Regions from separate parts of the Paenibacillus sp. Y280 genome, predicted to be linked through region 2. Evidence: riboswitches for the same ligand, from Rfam matches in the RefSeq annotation. Region 2 holds a riboswitch; each other region holds the start of a gene.
What was found. Region 2 has a riboswitch for cobalamin ahead of AC1TPC_RS23760 (DUF4430 domain-containing protein). Riboswitches for the same ligand answer to the same signal wherever they lie in the genome.
Positions count from the first base shown of each region.

Region 1 (7,884 bases), on a different contig from region 2:
CAAGCAGCATATTGAAGAAATCGGGTGTTTCGGGTATCCCAGTCCCTAGCGATACTTTGGCATCCGGCGAGCTTGGATTACAGGAACGCAGTCTGCTTAAACAGCTAGCCTATTGGCCGGAAACGCTGCAAACATCTGTCATGGAGCTCGCGCCAAACCATTTGTGCAACTACGTATATGAGCTCTCTGCTTTATTCAATCATTTCTATGCCACTTGCCCGATTCTAAAGTCAGAGGGGGAGGCGAGGAGCCTGCGCCTATGGCTCACGGAGCGTTATAAGCAAACGATGCAGGATGCGTTTGAAATACTAGGTTTGCCAGCACCAAACAGCATGTAGCCGCATGTTCCATTCATGCAATTCGATTGCCCATCATATAGTTTAACGGGAGAGGTACAGGCATGAGCGGCGATGAATGGAAGGCAGGTGCTGAGGTTGGAGCATGACATTCAGAATCAAGAAATAGAACGTGATGTCACGATAGATTTTGCGGTGCAGGGGATGAGCTGTTCTGCTTGCGCGGCAAGGATTGAGAAGGCTGTCGGCAAAATGGATGGCGTGCAAATGGCGGCAGTCAGCTTCCCGCTTCGAACGGCATGGGTACAGTTTAAGCCCGGGGTGCTCGGGGCCGCCCAGATTGCTGAGCGCGTAAAACAATTGGGATTTGCAGCGCTCTTAAATGAGACGGCAAAGGAAGGACTTCATAAGGAGCATAAGATCCTAAAGCTAAGACTTGTCGTCTCTTTAATCCTCACGCTGCCGCTGCTAACGGGCATGGCACAGCATATTCCGCTGCTGGAGCCCTTGCTGCCTCATATGCCGGCATGGCTAATGCTCCCATGGCTGCAGCTCGCGCTTGCTACGATCATACAGTTCGTGATCGGTTTGCCGTTTTATATTGGCGCTTATCATGCTGTTCGCGAGCGAAGCGCAAATATGGATGTTCTCGTTGTCATCGGCACGACCGTCGCATATCTATACAGCCATTATGCCGTTTTTCAGAGCGGCTTGCTTCGTCCGCTTGCAGAGTCGGCTGCCCATTCGCCTCCGCTCTATTTTGAAACGTCGGCTGTCGTCATTACGGCTGTGCTGCTCGGCAAATATATTGAAGTTTCAGCCTCGCTTCGAGCGCAGCACGGCTCGGAAGGCTATGGCAAGCTGCAAAGCCAGACGGCTGCGGTTGAACGGGCAGGGGAAGTCGTACGCATTCAGACGGAGTTTGTACGGGCAGGCGACATTGTTATCGTTCAAGCAGGCGAGGTCGTGCCTGTTGACGGTATTGTGAGCGGCGGTCAGTCAGCGATGGATGAATCGCTCCTCACTGGAGAAAGCTTGCCGATCGCCAAGCGTGAAGGAGATTCGGTGTGGGCAGGCACCCGCAACGAAAGCGCGCAGCTTCGCATCCGTACGAAGGCTGCGGGACATGATACGATGCTGAACCGCATTCAGGAGCTTGTCCGGCAAGCGCAGCGCTCTAAATCCGCGATTCAGCGCAATGTCGATGCGGCTGCGAGCTGGTTTGTTCCGGTTATGCTCATCTTTGCGCTCGCTACGGTCGTGATGTGGGGAGCATTCCTTGAGCCGGGGAATTGGAGCAAAGCATTCGTATGTGGCATTGCGGTCTTGTTGGCAGCTTGTCCATGCGCGCTTGGTTTAGCTGCGCCGATCTCGCTTGTCATTGCGTCGGGCAGGCTGGCCAAGCAAGGCATCATTTCGAAGGAAGCAGGTGCGCTTGAGCGGTTGGCGAGAATCCAAACGATTATTTTTGACAAGACAGGTACATTGACCGAAGGCAAGCCGCAGGTTAGCGCAGTGCTGGCGATACAGGGAAGCCGCGCTTCACTGCTCCGAATGGCAGCCGCTGCCGAAGCGGAAGCAGCTCACCCATTGGCAATCGCTATAATTCGAGAAGCAACGAAGCTGGGACTCGTTATTCCTGAAGCCAGCCAATTTGCGTTTACGCCAGGCGGTGGTGTTGAAGCGACTGTTGAGGATCAGCGCTTCGCGGTCGGCAATGCCAAATTTGCGTCCGAACGTGCTTGGAGCGTAAGCGGTGCTGCAGCAGCTTTCGCGCAGCAGCGTGAGGAGGCGGGCGAAACGGTGCTGTATGCCGCGTTGGAAGGGCGATGTGTGGGTGTCATGGCGTTTAGCGATACGGTTAAAGCAAATGCAAGAGCTACTATAAAAGAGCTCAAGTCGCTAGGTGTAGCATCGCTGCTCGCTACCGGTGATCACGAGGCTCCCGCGCTTGCTGCGGCCAAAGCTGCAGGCATTACAGTCGTACATGCTTCCATGCTGCCAGAGAGCAAGGTTGAGCTGGTGGAGCAGCTCAAGCGGCGAGGAAAGCGGGTAGCCATGGCGGGCGATGGCTGGAATGATGCGCCGGCATTGGCCGCTGCTGATGTCGGGCTTGCGATGGGGGAAGGAACGGACGCGGCGCTAAGCGCTGGGCATATGACGCTGTTGTTCTCAAGGCTGCAAGCCATCCCTGAGGCGATCAGAATCAGCCGCTTAACGATTCGAAATGTTAGGCAGAACTTAACCTTCGCCTTTCTTTATAATGTGATCATTATTCCTTTTGCTGCATTTGGCCTGCTTGAGCCATGGATGGCAGGGACGGCAATGGCTCTCAGCTCGGTGTCGGTAGTCGCTAACGCGCTTCGACTCTCCGGTCAGCTTCGGCGCAAGGCTGGATCAAGCAAATGACGATAACTTGGCAGCAGGTTGGCTTTATTATTTTGACGGGATTGTTCAGCGCTCCGCATTGCATCGGGATGTGCGGAGGCATCGTATCCGCCGTGTCGCTTAATTCTACCGCTTCAACACAGAAATCGATGCTGCTCTACAATGCGGGACGAATTTTGTCCTATACGCTGTTAGGTGCCGTCATGGGAACGGTTGGCTCCTTTGTTGATGTGGCAGGCAAGCTTGCCGGCGTACAGGGGCTTGCGTCCATTATCGGCGGCTGCTTCTTGCTGCTATGGCTATGGCGCAGGTTCCAGCTGCCTTTCATGAACCGACTATCAACCTTCCTCCACAAGCGATTGGCAGGAGGTGCACAGCGCTCAGCGAAGCAAGAAACCGGGCATTTGCTTGCGACCGGCATCGCGTTCGGTTTCTTGCCCTGCGGCTTGACATATGCGATGCAAATGACAGCGGCCTCCACCGGCTCGGGGCTCGAGGGTGCGGCTGTGATGGCCTTGTTTGGCCTCTCTACCTTTCCTGCCCTAGCTGCTGCAGCGTCCATTGCATCCTTTGCAAACAAAAAATGGCGGCGCTTCATGCGCAAGGCGAGTGTGGTGACGGCGATTGCCGTAGGCGTCATTTCGATTTTGCGAGGGCTGGCTGTCAACGGCGTGATTCCATCGATAAATCCGTGGCTATGGTAAGCAGTCTAATGAACAGCCTTCAACAATCTGACGATAGTATAGGTTTGAGCTTCTGTCTCAACCGTTAATGTCGCCTTCCATGTGCCAGCCATGAGCGGCACGCCTTCACCTTCATATTTGCCCGGTGAAGCTTCGGTCATTGTAAATGCATAATCCCCGCAAACCATATCCAGCATTTCCAGCTTTACGGATAAGCTGGCTCCCTGCAAGGCCGCGCCAGAGTCATCAGCAAGTTCGATTAGAAAGCTGTTGCCGCGAAGCACTTTGGCCGGATTAGGCGCGATCCACCAAATGGCATGGCCTCTCTCGAAAGTATGCTCCGAAATAGGAGGAGGCGCTTTGTCGCGTTGGCGGAGCCAAGTTAGCGCTAAACCAGCTAGAAGTGCAATGGCAATGAGCAGGAAGACGAATTTATAAAGCGGCGATAGTGATTTATGCTGTGGCTGCATATCGGCTAGTGACCTCCTTTTGCATAAAACGGATTCGTCGTCGTCTTTAGTAATGAAAGAGGCATATTACGTTACCTATGCGGGAATTGTCAGGAGCAGAACGGAGGGAGCTGATCCGATTGGCTTAGCGAGTAATGTTGGACAAAATCCGAGAGACGGTGTATATTAACATCTGATAATTTCATACGTAAAAATAGGTGCTGATGGGAGAGTTTCTGACAATGGGTCATTCGATTGTTGGAAGTCGCTTGCTTGAAGCTTAATAGGGAAGACCGGTGAGAATCCGGCACGGACCCGCCACTGTAAGGGAATGCAGCAGGAGCTAGCCAGCGCTCGCTGTCACGACCAAGTCAGAAAATCTGCCTGTTTGTACATAACACTTTTACCTACGTGGACTTAGGGATCGTGCTTTGGAAAGCCTGCCGCTTCGTTTATTTACTAGAGCGCGTATAAGAGCATTTCTGGCACAATTGCCGGAAATGCTTTTTTTTATTTTATACGAATAAAAAAATTAGGGGTGGAGAACAAGATGAACGGAAAGAACCGCAATATGATGAAGATTCTGTTTGGCTTGCTGTTAACGATGATGCTCGTATTTACAGCAGCATGCGGAGCAAGCAATGGCAATGAAAACAAAGCTAGCAATACACCGGCTAATACGGAGCAAGCTGCTACGAATGAGCCGGCGCCATCGGGCGAATCATCTGGTTATCCGCTAACGATAAAGGATGATACAGGTACGGAGATGACGTTCGAGCAAGCGCCGACCAAGGTCGTTACGCTTGTACCGAGTGAGACGGAAGCTATTTATGCCATTGGCTCTGGGGAGCAAGTCGTAGGGGTTGATGAATATAGCAACTATCCGGAGGAAGCTGCATCCAAGCCGAAAGTAGGCGATATGACGACTAACATTGAAGCCGTAGCAGCGCTTGACCCTGATCTTGTGCTGGCTTCACCGTCGATGAACACGGAAGCGATCACGAAGCTCCGCGAATTGAACATTCCGGTGTTCGCGACTGATCCGCTTACCTATGATGCCGTTATTGCCAAAATCGAAAATTTAGGTCATATTATGAATAAACATACGGAAGCGGCTGCCGTTGCTGACCATATGCGTGAAGTTAAGCAGCAGGTAACCGATGCAGTGAAGGACGCGGAGAAGAAGAAAGTATACCTCGAGTTTTCACCAGGCTGGACAGTTGGTTCAGGCACTTTCCTCGACGAGCTCCTGACGCTTGCAGGCGGCATCAATATTGCAGCCGCATCGCCTGGCTGGTACGAGGTTAGCGCTGAGGAAGTTGTAAAACAAAATCCTGCATTTATTGTATATCCTGCATTGAAGGAGGACCCGAATCCAATCGTTGCTGGTATCGAAAGCCGTCCAGGCTGGGATGTCATCGATGCGGTGAAAAATAAGCACATGCATGCGGTGACGGAGGATCCGCTCGTACGCGTTGGACCACGTCTTGCTGATGGGTTGCTTGAGCTTGCTAAAGTCATTCACCCGGATCTCGTAAAATAATCAAATGACCTATAAATTAGTTTGGTATGGAGGAGCAGCTATGCTCCTTCTTGCTGTTTCTATCGTTGTTAGTCTATCAATTGGATCGGCTGGCATATCCTTGCGTGACGTGTGGGGGATACTTCTTCATCAACTGCCGTGGTTTGCGGATAAGCCTACTTCGTATTCACCCGGACAAATAGCTGTCGTGACACAAGTCCGGCTCTCGCGCGTTTTGCTCGCCGTGCTCGTTGGGGCATGCCTTGCGCTTGCGGGCACCGGCTTCCAAGGCGTGCTGCGCAATCCGCTGGCCGATCCTTATACGTTAGGCGTCGCTTCTGGAAGCTCGGTCGGAGCAGCATTTATGATCTTGTTTGGACTGCAGACCGTGCTTGGCATATGGACGATACCGCTCGTTGCCTTCAGTACAGGAATCGTTACGCTGCTTGGCGTTTTTTGGCTCTCGCGCAACAAGGGCGTCATGCATATTGAAACGCTTATTCTCTCAGGAGTCATTATCCAATCCTTTCTTGGCGCATTCGTTTCATTCATGGTTTCCATGTCGGAGGGTGTTGTCAATCAGATCTTGTTCTGGTTGATGGGCTCGCTTGCTATGCGAAGCTGGGAAAATGTCTATATGATGATTCCGTTTCTGCTTATTGGAATGCCGCTGCTCCTCTCTTACGGCCAGCCGCTCAATTTATTTGTGCTTGGCGAGCGGCATGCAGCGCATCTGGGCATTCGTGTCGAGAGGACAAAGCTTATCGTCTTAATCAGCTCGACGCTGCTCACCGCAGCAGCGGTTTCCGTATCTGGCGTTATTGGCTTCGTAGGGCTTGTAGTGCCGCATCTAATCCGTCTGCTCGTAGGCCCCGACTATCGCTTGATCACGCCTTTGTCTGCAATCGGCGGCGGCATATTCGTCCTGTGGGCAGATACGCTGGCGCGAATGGCATTGACACCCAAAGAAATTCCGCTTGGTGTCGTTACCGCGCTTATCGGTGCGCCTTTCTTCGCTTATTTGCTGCATAGACGGAAGCTGAAGCAAGGAGGGACGATATGATAGAGGCTCATCAAATCGTACAAACGGTGCAGGGAAGGACCGTGCTGAACGGTCTATCCTGCTCCTTTCAAAAAGGACGCATGTACGGTATTATTGGTCCCAATGGCGTCGGCAAATCAACTCTTCTGCAGTTGTTGTCGGGTATCGATCAGCCAAAGCAAGGAGAAGTGCTGCTGGCAGGTCGAAATATCGCTTCATATCCGCGCAAGCAGCTGGCTAAGAAGCTGGCGGTGCTTCAGCAAAGCGGCTTGCCGCCTGTCGGTTTCTCCGTTCGCGAGGTCGTCAGCATGGGAAGATATCCGTTCCAGAACTGGCTAGGCAGCGAAGAGCAGGACTCCGAGCCGATCATTGACAGAGCATTATCTGCGATGGGACTTGAGGAGCTGGAGCATCGCAAAATGGATCAGCTTAGCGGCGGAGAACGGCAGCGCGTAGCGCTGGCTAAGCTGATGGCGCAGGAGCCGACTATTATTTTGCTGGATGAGCCGACAACCTATTTGGATATTGGCTTTCAGGTGCAACTGCTGGATACGGTGAGAGCGTGGCAGCAAGAGCGTGAGCTAACGGTGATCGCCGTGCTTCATGATTTGAATTTGGCATCACTTTACTGCGATGAGCTCGTCGTGCTCCATCAAGGAAAGGTTGCTGCGGCTGGCATTCCGCATGCCGTGTTAACGCCTTCACTTATTGAACGAGTATATGAAACGACAACAGCTGTCATCGCGCATCCCGTTACAGGTGTGCCGCAAATTATGCTTCAACCAAATTGGAATAACGAATCAGTCAGACTTGGCTTGAAGGAGCTATAACAATGGAAACTAATTTGTACATAGCGTTAATGGAAACGATTAAAAAGATTAAACCGTTCAACGATGAGGCTGCGGCGATTGCTTTGCGTCACTCGGATTCTTTGACGAAGCCGCCTGGCAGTCTTGGCAAGCTTGAAGCACTCGCTAGCCAGCTAGCCGGCATCTCGGGTCATTTATGGCCTGACTTGTCGCGTAAATCAGTCATTGTGATGGCTGGAGACCACGGCGTCTGCGAGGAAGGGGTAAGTGCTTTTCCACAGGCGGTTACGCCGCAGATGGTGCTAAACTTCCTGAACGGCGGAGCAGCTGTCAATGTGCTTGCGAGACAAGCCGGTGCGGAGGTCGTCTGTGTCGATATTGGCGTGAATGCGGATTTGGAGCATGAACGGCTCGTAAGCCGCAAAGTTGTTCGTGGCACGGCCAATATGGCAAAGCAGGCGGCTATGACTCGTCAGGAAGCCATTCAAGCGATCATGGTTGGCGTTGATGTTGTGAACGAGCAGTACCGGCAAGGCAGCCGATTGTTTGCGACGGGCGAGATGGGCATCGGCAATACGACGGCGAGCGCTGCGCTTACAACCGTACTGACAGGGCTATCGCCCGAGGAATCCGTTGGCCGAGGAACCGGCATCAATGATGCGAGCTGGCTGAACAAGGTGGAGGTCGTAAAGCGC
Region 1 covers NZ_JBXCIW010000002.1:108,497-116,380, reverse strand. Annotated here, with positions in the region: gene AC1TPC_RS03245 (arginine--tRNA ligase) at 1-338, shown strand, start outside; gene AC1TPC_RS03240 (heavy metal translocating P-type ATPase) at 411-2,705, shown strand; gene AC1TPC_RS03235 (sulfite exporter TauE/SafE family protein) at 2,702-3,388, shown strand; gene AC1TPC_RS03230 (FixH family protein) at 3,394-3,837, opposite strand; cobalamin riboswitch at 4,044-4,218, shown strand; gene AC1TPC_RS03225 (ABC transporter substrate-binding protein) at 4,367-5,359, shown strand; gene AC1TPC_RS03220 (FecCD family ABC transporter permease) at 5,400-6,401, shown strand; gene AC1TPC_RS03215 (heme ABC transporter ATP-binding protein) at 6,398-7,210, shown strand; gene cobT (nicotinate-nucleotide--dimethylbenzimidazole phosphoribosyltransferase) at 7,213-7,884, shown strand, end outside.
Region 1: it holds a riboswitch for cobalamin, as region 2 does, so the genes downstream of both, AC1TPC_RS03225 (ABC transporter substrate-binding protein) here and AC1TPC_RS23760 (DUF4430 domain-containing protein) in region 2, are expected to answer to the same signal.

Region 2 (7,884 bases):
GGGTAACGGCTATAATAGAACCGAACCTCATCATTCGCTTTGAGCTTATAGGTACTCGCTCCTACAGTTGCCTCGACGCCGTTTACTTCATACATCCAGCCATCCCAGCCGCCCAGGGAGCCGGCTTCTTCTCCTGCAATCCCTTTCACATAAGGACCGTAGCTGCTGTTTACAATATCGTATGCAATGGAAGGATTCGCAGTATCCAGAGCATGCTTAAGAGCATCTAACGCCGTTGGATTTTTTATTTGTGTAACGGTTACCGGCTGCTTGGTATAAATATCCCCCGATTTGCCGTCAACCTGTACGTTGACCTGAACGTTAACCTGAACGGGCAGTTTGATTTCATCGCCAAAGCGATGCCATACGGCTTTCTGATTTTTAATATCGATTAGCGCAATAAGGCCTTGTTCCGTTGCCATAGAATCGCCATTCGTTTCGTTAGCTTTCCATTTAAATGATCCATCCTCAAGCTGAAGCAAGGAATATGTATCAAGAACGGTTTTGCCGTTGGCAGCCCAAGTATCAGACAATACATCCTCGCTAATTGCAGTCAATCCCGATACGGCAGCGGACATGCTGTTCGAATTGTCGCCGAACATTATATTTTCTTGGTTTAGCTGCTTCGTTTTTAGATAGGCTTTTATTTTTACAATCGCCTGCTGAACAGCGCTATCGCTCTGGTAATTTCCGAGCGCAAGCAGCCCCATCCCCGTCATATCTGGCTCAGACGTGTTGCCGAAGAAAGCAAAGCCGCCATCTGACAGCTGCTTGCTAAGCAAATAGTCTACTGCCTTCTTCTTTGCTGCCGAATCCCAAGTTCCTACGTTGCTGCCGAGCTTCGCACCTGTGTCGAGCGCATGAATCGCCCACATATGCTTGTTCAGCGTACCTGCAAATGCACCCGTGCCTGAATTTTGCTGTGCTGCCAGCTCCGCATACAAATTACGATCCGTTTGCCATGCGTGAGCAGGGTCTTCTCCCATCGCGAGCAAGGAATAAATATATCGGATATGCTCGGTTCCGCCAGCATTAGGCTCCAATGCCTCGTCGCCTTTCGGCTCTAAAGTCTTCCAGCTAGGAAGCTTCCAACTGCCGTCATCAAGGTCTTGTCCTGCACCCCATAACGCAACGATTTGCCACCATGATTCTAAAGTCTGACTTTGTTTTTTATAAAGGTTAACCGTTTTGTCGATCATTCCATTTAATGAAGAATTCGCGGAATGATCTGCCGCATGACTGGCCTGCGGTGCAAATAAAGTAAATACTAATAGAAAACTAATAATGGCGGGCAAGCTTTTTTTCATGAAGTTTTTAAAAGATAGCAATGTATTCTCTCCCTCTCGTTCCTTTTTTGACAACAAAAAAACATCTTTCCGCTTTCTGGAAAGATGTTTGGGCTGTTACATTCGGAGCATGGCACAGAGATTCCCCTATTGCCGCAGCACGAATAACATCTCCCTCCCATCCTCGTGAGAAAATATAGAGCGCTTATATGGCAGGTCTCCTGGCTTCGCTTCATAGCTTCAGCTATCTCCTTCCCGTCCCATTCGAACAGTGGATTAATGATAGTCAGCTCTGCGATACAGTGGCGGGACCGCGTCGGACTTTGACCGAACTTCCCTATTAAGCTGCAATAAAATTGCAGCACCATACTAGCTAATCTATGAAATTGTAAGGTGTTGACTTGTGAATTGTATCAAATTCCTGTGAATATGACAAAGGTTCTATTTGTTTTTTTATAAGCCGTGCCCTTTGTCGCTGTTCGTTCCGATTATTCGGAATTACAGCATATTTAGAAACCCTGTACTTTCAATGGTCGCATCGACTTGAAGCTCCAGCTTAAGCTTGGGATAATATTGCGTTCGCCAATTTTTCAGCTTTGCCCTTGGTATTTTATTTCTGAAATATTGGCCTGTCCCCAAAATATCCGCTCCGCTCGCTTGAATCTTGGCAAACATCAGATCAAATCGTTTTTCCAACATGCCTTCAAGCTCATTCTTGATCATCTCACTCGTAGGCTTTCCTTTCGTCTCCAAAAAAACGACCTTTAATTTAATTTTGCTTTTCAAAATCGGCACATCGTTGCTCATCAAGCTTTTGTTCGTTATCGAATTGCTGGTGATTAGCACGCTTGCATGATTGCTGACTTCAATTGTCCCCTGCGTGCTTTCGCTATTGAAGGCGTTGAACAACAACGTCTCATCCATGCTGATCTGCGCAACCATTTTCCCATTTTTGATTACCGCTGAGCCAACATGCTGCACGACGGTGTTTGTCCCCGACCGAATGATCGGAACCGTTACATCACGCGTGTAGGAATGAATGCTTCTATATATCTCCCACACCCGAGTCAGCGCAATTTGTGGATTCCACCCAGCATTTCTCTCGAAAAAGTCATAGAGCGCCATCCCTTGAGGATCTATATTTTTCGTCACATTTGCAAAAAAATGCCCCATGTCTTCATCGCAAATCGCGATAAGCGACTTGGATGATACGTCACGCTCTCTCATAAAATCAGCGATTATGTCATCCATGCCCTCCTGGGCGTATATCTTATCTAACAGAATAACCTTCACGTGAAGCAAATCTACATGCTCCTCCAGATTCGCACTGATTTTATCCACGGCATGATTAATCGTTTTCCCTGATTCGAATACAATTTTAATTTTTGTCGTATTCCCGTTTGGTACAGGAATTTGTAAATAGAAACAGTATTCGTCGTTTTTTTTCTTTACTCCCATTACAATCGGCAATGCCCTGTGGTTGATATCTCGATTATCCCAGCATCCGCTTAGGGAGAGAGCAAGGCTGATGGCGATTAACGTTTTAAACACTCTCATCTTTATACATCCTTTTGGAACGAAGCCCTATAAATAAAATGGAAAAAGGAATCGCGAACAATACAAAAAATCGGAACACCACATTCCACAGCCTAACCGCCTGAAGGGTATCCCAATTAGAAACCAGCATGCTGCAACTATAAATGACCGCAGCTACTGCGATAACAAAATAGTTTAATTTCACTTTCGGCATGGCTCGATTTAAAATACAACTGACTTCCCACAGCAGCAAGGAGATAGTCAGCATCGTGAATGTAATTAGGCTCAGCAGCAAAAATATCGTCACTCTGTCAAACATCAACCAATTGATATGGATGGTACTGACAAGCATAACGAAGGGAAATTTAAAGGTAGAGGCGGTAGACTGTCCGAAGGTTAGAAGGGGCAGGTAGACAGACAGAAACATAAAAGGAACGAGCGCCACCAAGGTAATCATTACTTTTTTTCGGCTAAAGGAAAAATACGGCTGCACGAAACCAAGAAACAGAAAGCCTGCGGCAAATGCAGAAAAGCTGTAAAGATAAGCCTGCTTCGTAATAAATGAAAAATCGATATGAAATAACGGAAACAAGTAATGATAATCCACATTCTGAAACGATATAAAAATTGTGAATAGGATCAAAGGAAGAAATAAAAGGGCAAGCACAATTCCCGTTCGAAATATGGCATTCACCCCATTTAAGGTGATATAGGTAGAGATGACAATAAGGAGCCCAGCAATCGCCCACATAGGCGTATTCGCCAGAAAAACGAGGATAATGATATTAGCAAAAGCGCGTATAGTGATGATATTAACAAAGATCAAATAAAGGACAAGCGGCAATAAAAAAAGGGTGGCTGCCCACTTGCCGACGCCTAAGTAAATACTGATAATATCCTGTTTTGGGAAGTAGCTGAGACCCTTCATATAAGCCCATACGAGAAGCATATTAATGGCAATCCCAAAAGTAATCGGAAACCAATGTCCCTCTGTTGTGCTTGCTATAATATCAAAGGGATAGAAAAAAAACATAAATCCCAGTTGAGTCAACACGTACATTAATATGACATGATAAGATTTATCCATTTTCCCATTCACCCTTCTTCATACTAATATTCAGATATGAAATGCCAAACGTAGTAAGACTGGCTAGATACGCGCTTAGTAATACCAACCCGCCTAGTAATCCAAGAACGCCATATAAGGCACTCAAAATGACGATGACATATTTGAACAGTCGGATGGAAAGCGAATTTTGAAAGCCTACAACGGTAGAATTCGCTATCGTCGTAGCCGCAAGCACGATAATGAGCAGATTGCTTACCAATCTAGCCGTCACGACTGCCTGTCCCAAAATAATGCCTCCTACCATTGTGATCGTTGGACCAATACTCTTCGGAAGCCTTGTACTGGCCTCAATAATCAATTCCAATACGACCAGCATTAAAATAATTTCAACGATTGCCGGATAGGGCACGCCTTCGCGGCTCTGAGCAATATTAAGTGCAAGCTCTATTCGTAACACCTCAGGGTTCACCGCTACGATAGCGACATATATACCTGGCGCAAGCAGCGTTATCAATACGCCGATCACTCGCAATAGGCGGATTGCGATCGTTAATGGAATCGGATAATTCCGATCGTTCTCGAGAGAAAACATATCCCATAGCAGATTTGGGAGCACAAGCGCAAACGGCAGCCGATCAATAAATAGCACGACTCTTCCTTTTTTCAATGCGCTTGCTGCCTCTTGCGGCAATTCGGTCGTATTGAACTTAGGGATGGCGGACCATGAGGAAAAACCCATCGTTTTCGCCATGTTTTGCAAATTGTTGATTTCTCTATGCAGGTTCTTCTCAATTTGGCTCGTTACTTTGCTCACCAGCTCAGGATCAGCATTCAGGTTGTCATAAATAAGCGAAATCTTCTTCTGCTGATCGTTGCCTGCTAAATAAGATTTCACCTGAACATGCTTTGACATCATCTGTTTTCTGACCATTCCGATGTTTGTATCGATATCCTCAATGAACGAGCTAATCGGCCCTTGCAGCACGTTCTCATTCGTAGGCGATTCGATTGAACGATTCAGTACGATCGGGAACGGTTCTACTATGACGCATCTTTGTTCACTTTCGAAATAGATGATGAATTTGCCCCCGACGAATAAGGCGTAGGCTTCGCTGGCATCCATCTCTCTTATTTCGCCGAGCAATGACATAATATCCGCAACGGATTGGGGAGCAAGATCGGCGTTGTCCATATTTTTTCGAAGCGATATTTTTGTACTCACCAAATTAATTAGCGAAGTGAAACCCATCATAACGACGGGCACCCCGCAAACTTCGTCCGGTTGTATGAGGAAATCGTCATTTCCGCCAAGCTTCTCCTTCACTTCCTGCAAAAAAGAATCCATAGGCCGCTTCTCCTTATGTACAATTATTCCATCTTACGATTGTCCCCTCCCCGTAGCTTTATATACAACAAAAGGAGTGCCCTCTTAATAAGGACACTCCTTTTTCAGCTTATCGGTGAATGGCAAAAGGATAACCAGCATGACCTGCTATTCGCACGCTAACTTTCACTTTTCACACATGAATGACCTGCAATTCGCACGCTACAGTGTAGTATGTGCAATGTAATCTCCGATTTGGTTGCAGCATCTTTGCTACGCTGCAGTTTATGCAATAGAATCGCCTATTTCCTCCCCATTTGCCACTTTAAAGACTGATTCTGCTGCAATTCTGAAATGTAGCTTCTAAGTACGGGTTTCATGTCAGGTTTCTGTTGCAGTTTCTACTCTGTAGCGAGTTTCTCTTGAGGGGGCCGGGATAGAAAAAAGCACAGTCCACCAACCGAATGCAGACTTCCACCGTACGCACTAGCAAAAACAGCTCAGCATGGCCTCAACGACAACAAGCGTCATCTGCTGGCTCGCGTTCCATTTTATTCTGGTATTACAGGGAAATAGCAGTTGATCACAGTTGATCATATCGGCTGCTTTTTCCTAATCTTAATTGTGGTTATAGTTACCATTAGCGTAACAAAAACGAAGTCTATTTCTTTTTAAGATAAGCGAAGATCAAGATCCAAAGAATGCAACCTAGTAGAATTTGGACGCCACTTTCTTGCAAATGGATCCCGCTGCCACTAAGCCATACTCCAGTAAAGAAACCCAACATAAGACATATTATGATCTCAAGCAATTTTAATTTCATTCTATTCTCCTTATTAAAACAATTCTCCTACCTGTCCACTAATGAGGAAAGACAGCCTATCTTGGCTGCCTTTTCCAGATGATTATTACAGTATAGTTTCCCAATAGCATAACAAAATTCGTTACTGTTTTAGATTATTTTTTCCATAACAATATCGTAGTTCCTTGTTGAGAAGGAGAATACTCGTTTTTATTTATAAAATACTACAATTCAGTTCAAATATCCTTCCTGTTAAGGAGGTCAAGACTGAGGTTTATTCCAAGCCTCTTCATTCAGTTCGTTGTTAATGCCCACACCAGCCAATGAGCCCAAAGAAGCGGCTATAATGGCTTGATGAAGCTGCGATGCTGCATCACCGGCACTAAAGACGCCTGGAACGTTCGTTTTACCGAAATGATCGACGATGACAGTCCCTGTTTCCGTGATCTGGCAGCCTATTGCTTGCGGAAGGTTTGACCCGGCAATAAGCTTCGATCTAAAAAATAGGCCTGTGCATGAGATTCTTGTACCATCCTCTAGAACAACATGCTGCACCATGCCTTCGTTAGATTCGATAGAATGGATCGGTGAGTCGAATATAGGTACGTTATGTTGATGCAGTTCCTCACGTTGTTCGTCCGTCAATTCATCTGGTCCGTTAGTACAGATTGTAAAGCGATTCGTCCATCCAGAAATCATTTTGGCCAAGTGCAGCGCATCCGCTCCCTTGACAATTAAGACAAGCGGCTGCTCCCTTAGTTCCCAGCCATCACAATACGGGCATATAAAGGCGCTTTTACCATATGCATCTGCCAGCCCCTTAATATCTAACGGGAGGTCCTTCATTCCTACTGCAAAGAGCAGTTTTTTGCTTCGATAGCACTGTCCTTGTGCAGTCTTAATTTGAAAATCCCCATCGTTTCCGGTGATCGATACGGCTGTATCCGCCACAAAATAAATGGATGGATATGAACTAATCTCTTCCTTCGCAATTCTTCTAAATTCGCTTGGACTTATATGATCTCTGGTAAGAAAGCCATGCGTGTGGCGAGTAACCCCATTTCGTGGACGCCCTTCATCAATAACTACCACATTTTTTCTTGCCCTGCCTAACACAAGCGCAGCATTTAGACCTGCTGGTCCTCCTCCGATAATAGCACAATCGTGAGTCATTATCATTCTCCCTTTCGCTTTGCAATATTTTATTAGAGATATAATAGATTCATTATATCTTTAATAACGCTAAAAAAGGACGGATCATTACTCCGTCTTGAATAATTTCGCCACATCCGCTATCTTTTTGTTGTCCAAAAATTGCTCCATCTGACGTTCAGCGTCGATAACAACCTGTTGGATTAGACATTCGCTTCCGTGATTCAGGCTGCATTCGAACAACGAAGCAGTCCCTTCGATCGCACGGATGACATCGAGAAAGGATATATCCTCCTGCATCCGTCTGAGACGATATCCACCGTTAGCACCGGGCGCAGACTGAATCAATCCAGCCTTGACAAGCTTCGTCATCATTTTGGACAGATAGGTTTGCGAAACGCCCAGCTTCTCAGCAAGCAATTGTACGCCGACAGGCTTATCAGGTGCCGCTGTTACCAGATAGAGCATCGCATGAAGCGCATAGTCGGTCGCCTGAGAATATTTCATACAGCACCTCCATTAACGACTTTATGAATCCATAATAACTCTAATATATTTAAAAGGCAAGCCTAGATTCCTTACAATTACTCATTGCTCGGTATCTGAGCAGCCTTGTCATTGCATTATTCAGCACTTTGGTTTAATAAAATGAGCAGGCCAACCCGCTGATTATTAAAAAAACCAACCATCAATGAAGGTTGGCTAAAGGAAAGAC
Region 2 covers NZ_JBXCIW010000027.1:44,803-52,686, forward strand. Annotated here, with positions in the region: gene AC1TPC_RS23760 (DUF4430 domain-containing protein) at 1-1,328, opposite strand, end outside; cobalamin riboswitch at 1,481-1,670, opposite strand; gene AC1TPC_RS23765 (Ger(x)C family spore germination protein) at 1,785-2,843, opposite strand; gene AC1TPC_RS23770 (GerAB/ArcD/ProY family transporter) at 2,830-3,909, opposite strand; gene AC1TPC_RS23775 (spore germination protein) at 3,902-5,236, opposite strand; gene AC1TPC_RS23780 (NAD(P)/FAD-dependent oxidoreductase) at 6,279-7,190, opposite strand; gene AC1TPC_RS23785 (RrF2 family transcriptional regulator) at 7,278-7,676, opposite strand; gene AC1TPC_RS23790 (WD40 repeat domain-containing protein) at 7,872-7,884, opposite strand, start outside.

Region 3 (7,884 bases), on a different contig from region 2:
AAGCGAATAATCAGGCGGTCATGTGCGGCTCGGAATGCTGGTGCGTGGAGAGCTACAAGCAGCACAAGCTGCATCAGGCCGTTAATATTATAGAATGCTCTAGAATTACATACGCCAATACGCATGGGTTTGGAGACACGGAGGGCGTATCCCATCATGCGACAGTACCGCTAAAAGCTGGATTAGATCAGTTTGGTCTGTTAAACGTCGCGCATGCGGGGAAAGTGCGTCTGACAGAGGAGGAGCTGGCGCTGCTGCAGGCGGTAGCTTACCAGATCGGGACGGCGATTAAACGAATCCGGCTGTATCAGGTGCAGGAGCAGCACGCGCTGCATTATGCCAAGCTCGGCGATGTCATCCAAAAAATCAACGCGATACAGGATATTAATCAGCTTCCGCTTCAAGCGGTAAGGCAGATCGGCGATACGTTTCATTGGCAGCATGTGTCGCTATTTATGTATGAACAGCAGCAATTATCGCTTCGTGCGCATTATTCGGATAATCAAGTCAAAAAAGAGTGGCTGTCGCTCGCGATCGATCAAGGGGGACCGGTAAGCACGGCGTTCAGTGAAAATCGTCTCGTAAAGCTATCGGATTGCCATGAGGTGCCTCGCTCGAGTCTATCGACCATCGGCATACCTCCCTTCTCGTCTGCGGTGGCGATTCCCCTCCGGATAAGAAGCCGCCCGATAGGCGTGCTGTTTATCAGCAGCCAGCTCGGCAAGCAGTTCGATGATTACTTGGAGGATTTCATGTACTCGCTTGGCGATCATTTTACGCTAAGCGTAGAAAATCTACGCGTATACGAGCAGCGGCGGGAGCTGGCTCGCATGGAGGAGAGGAACCGGATGGCAAGAGACTTGCATGATTCGGTCATCCAGAAGGTATTCTCGCTATCCTTCCTTGCTAAAGGCGCCGAGACGGTGCTTGCAGGCAAGGAACCGATTGTGGAGCGATCCCTTCAAGAAATCAGGCAGCTGTCTCAGGAAGCCTTGAAGGAGATGCGGACACTCATATGGCAGCTTCGGCCTGCGGGGCTGGAGCATGGGCTGATCACTGCGCTTAAGCAATACGGGAAAAGCATGGATTTGACCGTATATGAGCAGGTAGAGGGGGTACGGGAGCTGCCGCGAGCGATCGAGGAAGCCTTCTGGCGAATCGGGCAAGAGGCTTTAAATAATGTGAAGAAGCATGCGGATACGAATGCTGTATATGTTCGTTTGGTGAAATCGGAGCATGTTGCGAGCATGGAAATTATGGATAAAGGGCGAGGCTTCTCACCTGAGAAGCGGAGAGGTAGGCTGTCGATGGGTATGCTCTCCATGCGGGAGCGTGCGGAAACGCTAGGCGGCGAATTATCGATCAAGAGCGGCAAGGGGCAGCCAACGGTCATTCAGGCTACGATACCGGTTGCGAAAGAAATGGAAATGTGGGACGAGGAATGAGGTGCGGCTGTGAAAATAAAAATTTTGCTGGTAGATGATCATCTTATCGTATTAAAGGGTATTTCGTTCTTTCTGAGCATGCAGCCTGATTTCGAGCTGGTTGGCGAAGCGCATAACGGACAGGAAGCGGTTAAGAAAGCAGCCGAATTGCTGCCTGATATCGTATTGATGGATTTGAATATGCCCATTATGGACGGCATTGAAGCAAGCAATCTCATTGCCCAAAACAATCCTGCAATTAAAGTGCTGGTGCTGTCAAGCTTCTCGGACCGCAGCCATATTGTTCCAGCGCTGCAATCCGGGGCAATTGGTTATATGCTGAAGGATGTGGAGCCGGATCAGCTTGCAGAAGCAATTCGAAGCGCCTATAAAGGCAATGTTCAGCTGCATCCGGACATTTCAGCCGCGCTGCTTGCACAGATGGCTCCTCAGGCAGAGGAGGTTAAGAAGCTTCCTAGCCGCGGGTTAGCCGAAATATTGACGCCAAGGGAGCTTGAGGTGCTGCAACTGCTGACAAAAGGAATGAGCAACAAAGATATCGCACACGCTCTGACGGTTGCCGAGAAAACCGTTAAGACGCATGTGAGCAGCATTTTGAGCAAATTGAATTTGACGGATCGCACGCAAGCTGCGTTGTATGCGGTACAATTGATGAATGGCAGCGATTAACGCAAGAGTTGTACGACTATAGTCTTAAGACTAGTCCTCCGCCTTAGGCGGTTTTTTTTTGACTATTTTTCGGTCTAATTGCCGATGCTGCCGACATCAAAACTTAATACAATAAAGGTACTTACAAAAAGTAAATACAATTCAGCCTTGGAGGGAAAAAATTATGAGTACTGTACTATTTATTAAAGCAAACGATCGTGGAATCGAGCAGGCAACAAGCGTTAAGCTATACCAAGCATTTCTGGACAGCTACACAGCCAGCCACCCAGAAGACACAATTGTTGAGCTTGATTTGTTCAAAGAAGAATTGCCTTACATGAACGCTGATATGATCAACGGAAACTTTAAAGCAGCGCGCGGCTACGATCTGACTGCAGAAGAGCAAGCAGCCGTACAAGTATCCGATAAATATATCAACCAATTTCTTGCAGCAGACAAAGTCGTATTCGCATTCCCGCTTTGGAACTTTACCGTTCCTGCAGTATTGCACACTTACATTGACTACCTTTCTCAAGCTGGCAAAACATTTTCTTACACAGCTGAAGGTCCAGTCGGCCTGATTACTGATAAAAAAGTCGCATTGCTTAACGCTCGCGGCGGTATTTACTCTGAGGGTCCAGCGGCATCAGTTGAAATGTCCTACAACTTCATTCGTACTGTAATGGGCTTCTTCGGTGTCCAAAACGTAGAAAGCATCATTATCGAAGGCCACAACCAGCTTCCTGATCAAGCAGAAACGATTGTTTCTACTGGTCTTGAGCAAGCTAAGAAAGTAGCTGTAGGCTTCTAATAAAAAGATACAACCATAAGCAGCAGATCTATCGTCAAAGCTGCTAATAAACTCCACAAATCATGCGCAACGAGCCTTTAGAATCGTTTCTAAGGCTCGTTTTGCGTTTTTCGTGCTGGAAGGAAGCCGTAATCTTTTTCGATCACCTCTTCTTAGTCGAACATCCTTAAATCATTTTTAGACACTTTCACCCCCCATTCGGTAAAAAATAGAAAATTAACGGTAGAAAATCCTGCTAACTTCCATTTTCACCTAGATTTTATTGGAATAGCGGGATTTTCCAATTAATTGTACAGCCATGATATTTTGGACGGCTGGACGGGTCGGAAGATGGGTTGGACATTAACAAATGAGAGTGTATCCAACAAAAAAAGGTTGACTTAGCAGCGTTGCTAATGTTTTTATTATATAGACCGATCGCTATAATCGAGGGGTGAATGAATACGGAAAAACCAAATACCCGCCAAAATATTTTGGATACAGCATCAAGGCTTTTTTTCACAAAAGGGTATCATGCTACAGGATTAAGCCAAATTATTAACGAGAGCAAATGTCCAAAAGGCTCCTTGTATTATTATTTTCCAAAAGGCAAGGAAGAGCTGGCGCTGGAATGCATCGCGTGCACCAAGGCGTTTGTTATCGAGCGGTGGAAAACCAAATTTGCAGCATTTGAGGACCCGTCCGATGCGGTGCAGGCATTCGTTCACGATATGGGGGAGGATGCCGAAAAATATGATTTTCAAGGCTTCATGCCATTTAGCTTCTGGATGGCTGTGGAAACCTCTGCCATTAGCGATAAGCTGAGATCTGCGGGGCAGGATGTGTTTGCCTCCTGGGAGGCCGTCATCTCAGGCAGGTTGATTTTCACAGGCATGGATGAGGCAAGAGCAGAGGAAGTAAGTGTCGTCTTAGTCTCGTTGCTGGAAGGTGCGCTGATCCTCGCTTTGACGAAGCGAGATAAGCAGCCGTTAATTTCTGCGGCGAAGTGTGTGCCCTATTTGATTAATCAATGCCCATCTCTATGAGAGGTCATCAATAAAAGAGAGATTGAATGTAGGAGAGTGGAGAGCTTGCAAGCAACAATGGCAGCAACGCATCAAAAAACGGAACAGAAATATAAAGTCATCCCCATCATGATTTCATTATTATTAAGCGGCTTTGTCGGTATGTTCAGTGAAACGGCTTTAAACGTGGCGCTTAGCGATTTGATACGCGTATTCAACATAACGGCGCCGACCGTTCAATGGCTGACAACCGGATACCTGCTTACGCTTGGGATCTTGGTCCCCGTCTCGGGACTCTTGCTTCAATGGTTTACGACTAGACAGCTATTTATAGCGGCGCTAAGCTTTTCCATACTCGGTACGCTTGTAGCGGCGCTTGCCCCAAGCTTTGAAGTGTTAATGGCGGCGCGTGTCATTCAAGCCGTAGGCACTGCTTTGCTGCTGCCGCTTATGTTTAATACGATACTCATTATTTTCCCTGCTGAAAAAAGGGGAGCGGCGATGGGTGTTATCGGGCTCGTCATTATGGTCGCGCCTGCCGTAGGCCCAACGATTGCAGGTCTTCTCATTGAAAATTTGAGCTGGCATTGGATTTTCTGGTTATCGCTGCCGGTCTTAATTATTGCTTTATTGTTCGGGATTATGTATATGCAGAACGTATCCACGATTACGAAGCCTAAAATTGATGTCATGTCCCTCGTGTTCTCAACGCTTGGCTTTGGCGGCATCGTGTTTGCCTTCAGCAGCGCGGGCGAAGGAGAAGGCGGCTGGAGCAGCACAAAAGTGATCGCTTCGATGATCGTCGGTCTTCTGGCGCTTGTCATATTCGCTATTCGTCAATTGACGATGAAGCAGCCGATGATGAATTTGCGGGCATTTAAGCATCCGATGTTCGTTGTAGGTACGCTAATGGTGTTTATTTGCATGATGGTTATTTTATCATCGATGCTCGTATTGCCCATGTATTTGATCAGCGGACTCGGTCTTAGCGCATTAACGGCAGGACTTATCATGCTGCCAGGCGGACTTTTGAACGGGATTATGTCACCGATTATGGGCAGCTTGTTCGATAAATTCGGACCAAAATGGCTCGTTATTCCGGGGCTTGTTATCGTTGCCGCTGTGCTATGGTTTTTCTCTGGCATTACGACAGCATCCACGATTGCACTCATCATTGTGCTTCATTCCTGCTTGATGATCGGGATCTCCATGGTGTGGATGCCTGCTCAGACTAATGGTCTTAATCAGCTCCCGCCTGAGCTTTACCCGGATGGAACAGCGATTATGAACACCCTCCAGCAGGTTGCTGGCGCAATCGGCACAGCCGTTGCCGTAAGCATCATGACTGCAGGTATGAACAGCTTTATGAAGGGCGTGGATGATCCAACCGATCCTGCCAATGCGCCGCTCGCGATGACAGCGGGCATCTCGGATGCATTTATATTCGCTATGATCGTAGCTATTGTCGGCTTGATCGTCGCTTTCTTCATTAAACGGGTTCATGTAGGCAAGAGCAAGCAGCATTAATCGATAGGCACGAACCAAGAAGATTCGACCGTCACATGCGATCGAATCTTCTTGCTCGTTAACAGGCAATCTGTTATAGACAAACCACTGCAATCCCGATATGATTGATTAAACAATCGAATAATGATAAAGAAAAGGTGCAGACAAGTCGTTTTTTTGTTTGCTTAATAGGGAAGTCCGGTGCAACGCCGGCGCGGTCCCGCCACTGTAAGTGAAGAGCGATTCTCTAAACAAGCCACTGTCCGATCAAAGGATGGGAAGGCAGAGAAGCGTGATGACGCACGAGCCAGGAGACCTGCCTTTTCTTATTTTGTTTCCTATTCTTCGGGGGTAAGAATGAGGAGGCGTGATCGAAACGCAGCACATATCGTATCCTATTTATATGCTGAACTGATCTTTAATTTGACATGCAGATCCCTTTCAAAGAGGGATCTTTTTTTTGTTTTAACAGCGTTGTTTGATTAGTTAGGTTGAAAGGGAGCAGAGAGAAGACGATGGTTGTGAATAGTAAAAGATGGTTTTCCGGCTGCATCATACTCGTACTGATTATTGGTATGTTAGCTGGCTGCGCCGCACCGGGGCAAGAGGTGAATGTACAGGCGAATCAGACGCAGGAAGTCGGTGCATCGCAAGGCGATCAAGCAACGAATGCCGGCAGCAAGGAACAGCCTTCAGCGACAAGCGAGGCAGTGAAATCCGAGGCGGCTGCCCCGGCAGCTGAGCCAAAGTCGACTTCGACGGACAGCACAGAAAATAAGCAGCCTGCGGACGCCGCAGGAGATAAGCCGGCAACAGCTGCGCCAAAGCCTGACGCTAACCAGGTCAAAGCTCCCGCAGCGAAGGAGCAGATTACTTCCCCTTCAGCGATTCCAAGTGCCACGGCGAAGCCGGTTAAGACGGATGAGCCTGCGCCTGCCGTAACGCCGCAGCCAGCGAATATCGTGACCATTTCGATTGTAGCGGACGAAGAGACGGGCACTGTGCTTGAACCGACCGCCATCGAGCTCAAAAAGGACGATACGGTGCTTGAGGTGTTGAAGAGAATTACCCGGAAAAATAAAATTCAGATGGAGTACAAAGGTTTAAAAGCAGCGGCGTATATTGAAGGGATCGATAACGTATACGAATTCGATCACGGCGCGAAGAGCGGCTGGATGTACAAAGTAAATGGCGAATTTCCCAACAAAAGCGCTGGTGCCTATGCGCTCAAGGAAGGCGATGTTATCGAGTGGCTGTACACGATTGATCTCGGCAAGGATCTAGGAGCTGAATATGAATGAATACCGCCTTCGGTTCCGTACATCCGATCACAAGCTTCAGCTACTACGCGGGTGCGATCGCTTTTAGCATGCTTCTCTTCCACCCTTTATTTCTACTGACCTCGCTTGCTGTGGTCATGCTCGTTATTATTGTTCACGGCGAAGGGAAGCGGCTGCTTAAGCTGCTTCCTTATTATGTGCTGATGGGCGGCTCCGTCGCTGTTCTCAATCCGCTTTTTTCGCATCGCGGGAGGCATATTTTATTTTATTTCATGGATCAGCCAATTACGCTGGAAGCGATTTTGTACGGAGTGACGATGATGCTTTCCTTATTAGGGATTTTACTTGCATTCGTATCGTTTCAGCATATCGTCACGACAGACAAATGGATGTATTTGTTTTCCCGCGTGCTTCCGCGAACCTCTCTGCTCACGTCAATGTCGATTCGTTTCGTGCCGCTTTTTTTGCGAAGGCTGGAGCAGATTACAACCGTACAGCGGACAAAGGGCGTATCGATCATGGAGGGCAGCCTGCGGAAGCGCAGCAAGGACGGCATGCTGCTCGTTCGCGTGTTATTGACCTGGTCGCTTGAGGAAGCGCTGCAGACGGCGGATTCCATGAAAGCGCGCGGTTATGGCGCGGCTAAGCGGAGCTCGTACGTCATATACCGCATGGATCGAAGAGACGGATATACGCTCTTATTTTTAACTGCGATGGGACTTGCATGCCTATGGGGCTGGGCACAGGGCTTTGGCGTGCTGACCATTTATCCGCGGCTCGAAACGATGCAATTTCACCGAGGGGAAGGTTTTGCATATGGGTGCTACTGTGCTTTCCTGCTAACCCCGGTCGTACTCGAAGGAATGGAGAGAAGGTCATGGAAGTCATTCAAGTCAATCAATTGACGTTCCGCTATCCCGAAGCAAAGGGGGCGGCGCTGGACGAAGTATCGTTTAATGTGAAGCAGGGCGAATTCGTCGTTTTATGCGGCGCTTCGGGCTGTGGGAAAACGACGCTGCTTCGGCATTTGAAAAAAGAGACACTTCCGGTAGGCAAACGCTCTGGCTCCGTTATGTATAATGGTGTTTTGCTGGATGAGCTCCCTGCGATAGAGGCGGCAGAGCATATCGGCATGGTCTTCCAAAATCCCGAGAATCAGATCGTGATGGACCAGGTGTGGCATGAGCTTG
Region 3 covers NZ_JBXCIW010000015.1:54,154-62,037, reverse strand. Annotated here, with positions in the region: gene AC1TPC_RS18695 (sensor histidine kinase) at 1-1,445, shown strand, start outside; gene AC1TPC_RS18690 (response regulator) at 1,455-2,114, shown strand; gene AC1TPC_RS18685 (FMN-dependent NADH-azoreductase) at 2,278-2,904, shown strand; gene AC1TPC_RS18680 (TetR/AcrR family transcriptional regulator) at 3,342-3,929, shown strand; gene lmr(B) (lincomycin efflux MFS transporter Lmr(B)) at 3,987-5,435, shown strand; cobalamin riboswitch at 5,554-5,752, shown strand; gene AC1TPC_RS18670 (DUF4430 domain-containing protein) at 5,936-6,715, shown strand; gene AC1TPC_RS18665 (energy-coupling factor transporter transmembrane component T) at 6,712-7,599, shown strand; gene AC1TPC_RS18660 (ABC transporter ATP-binding protein) at 7,572-7,884, shown strand, end outside.
Region 3: it holds a riboswitch for cobalamin, as region 2 does, so the genes downstream of both, AC1TPC_RS18670 (DUF4430 domain-containing protein) here and AC1TPC_RS23760 (DUF4430 domain-containing protein) in region 2, are expected to answer to the same signal.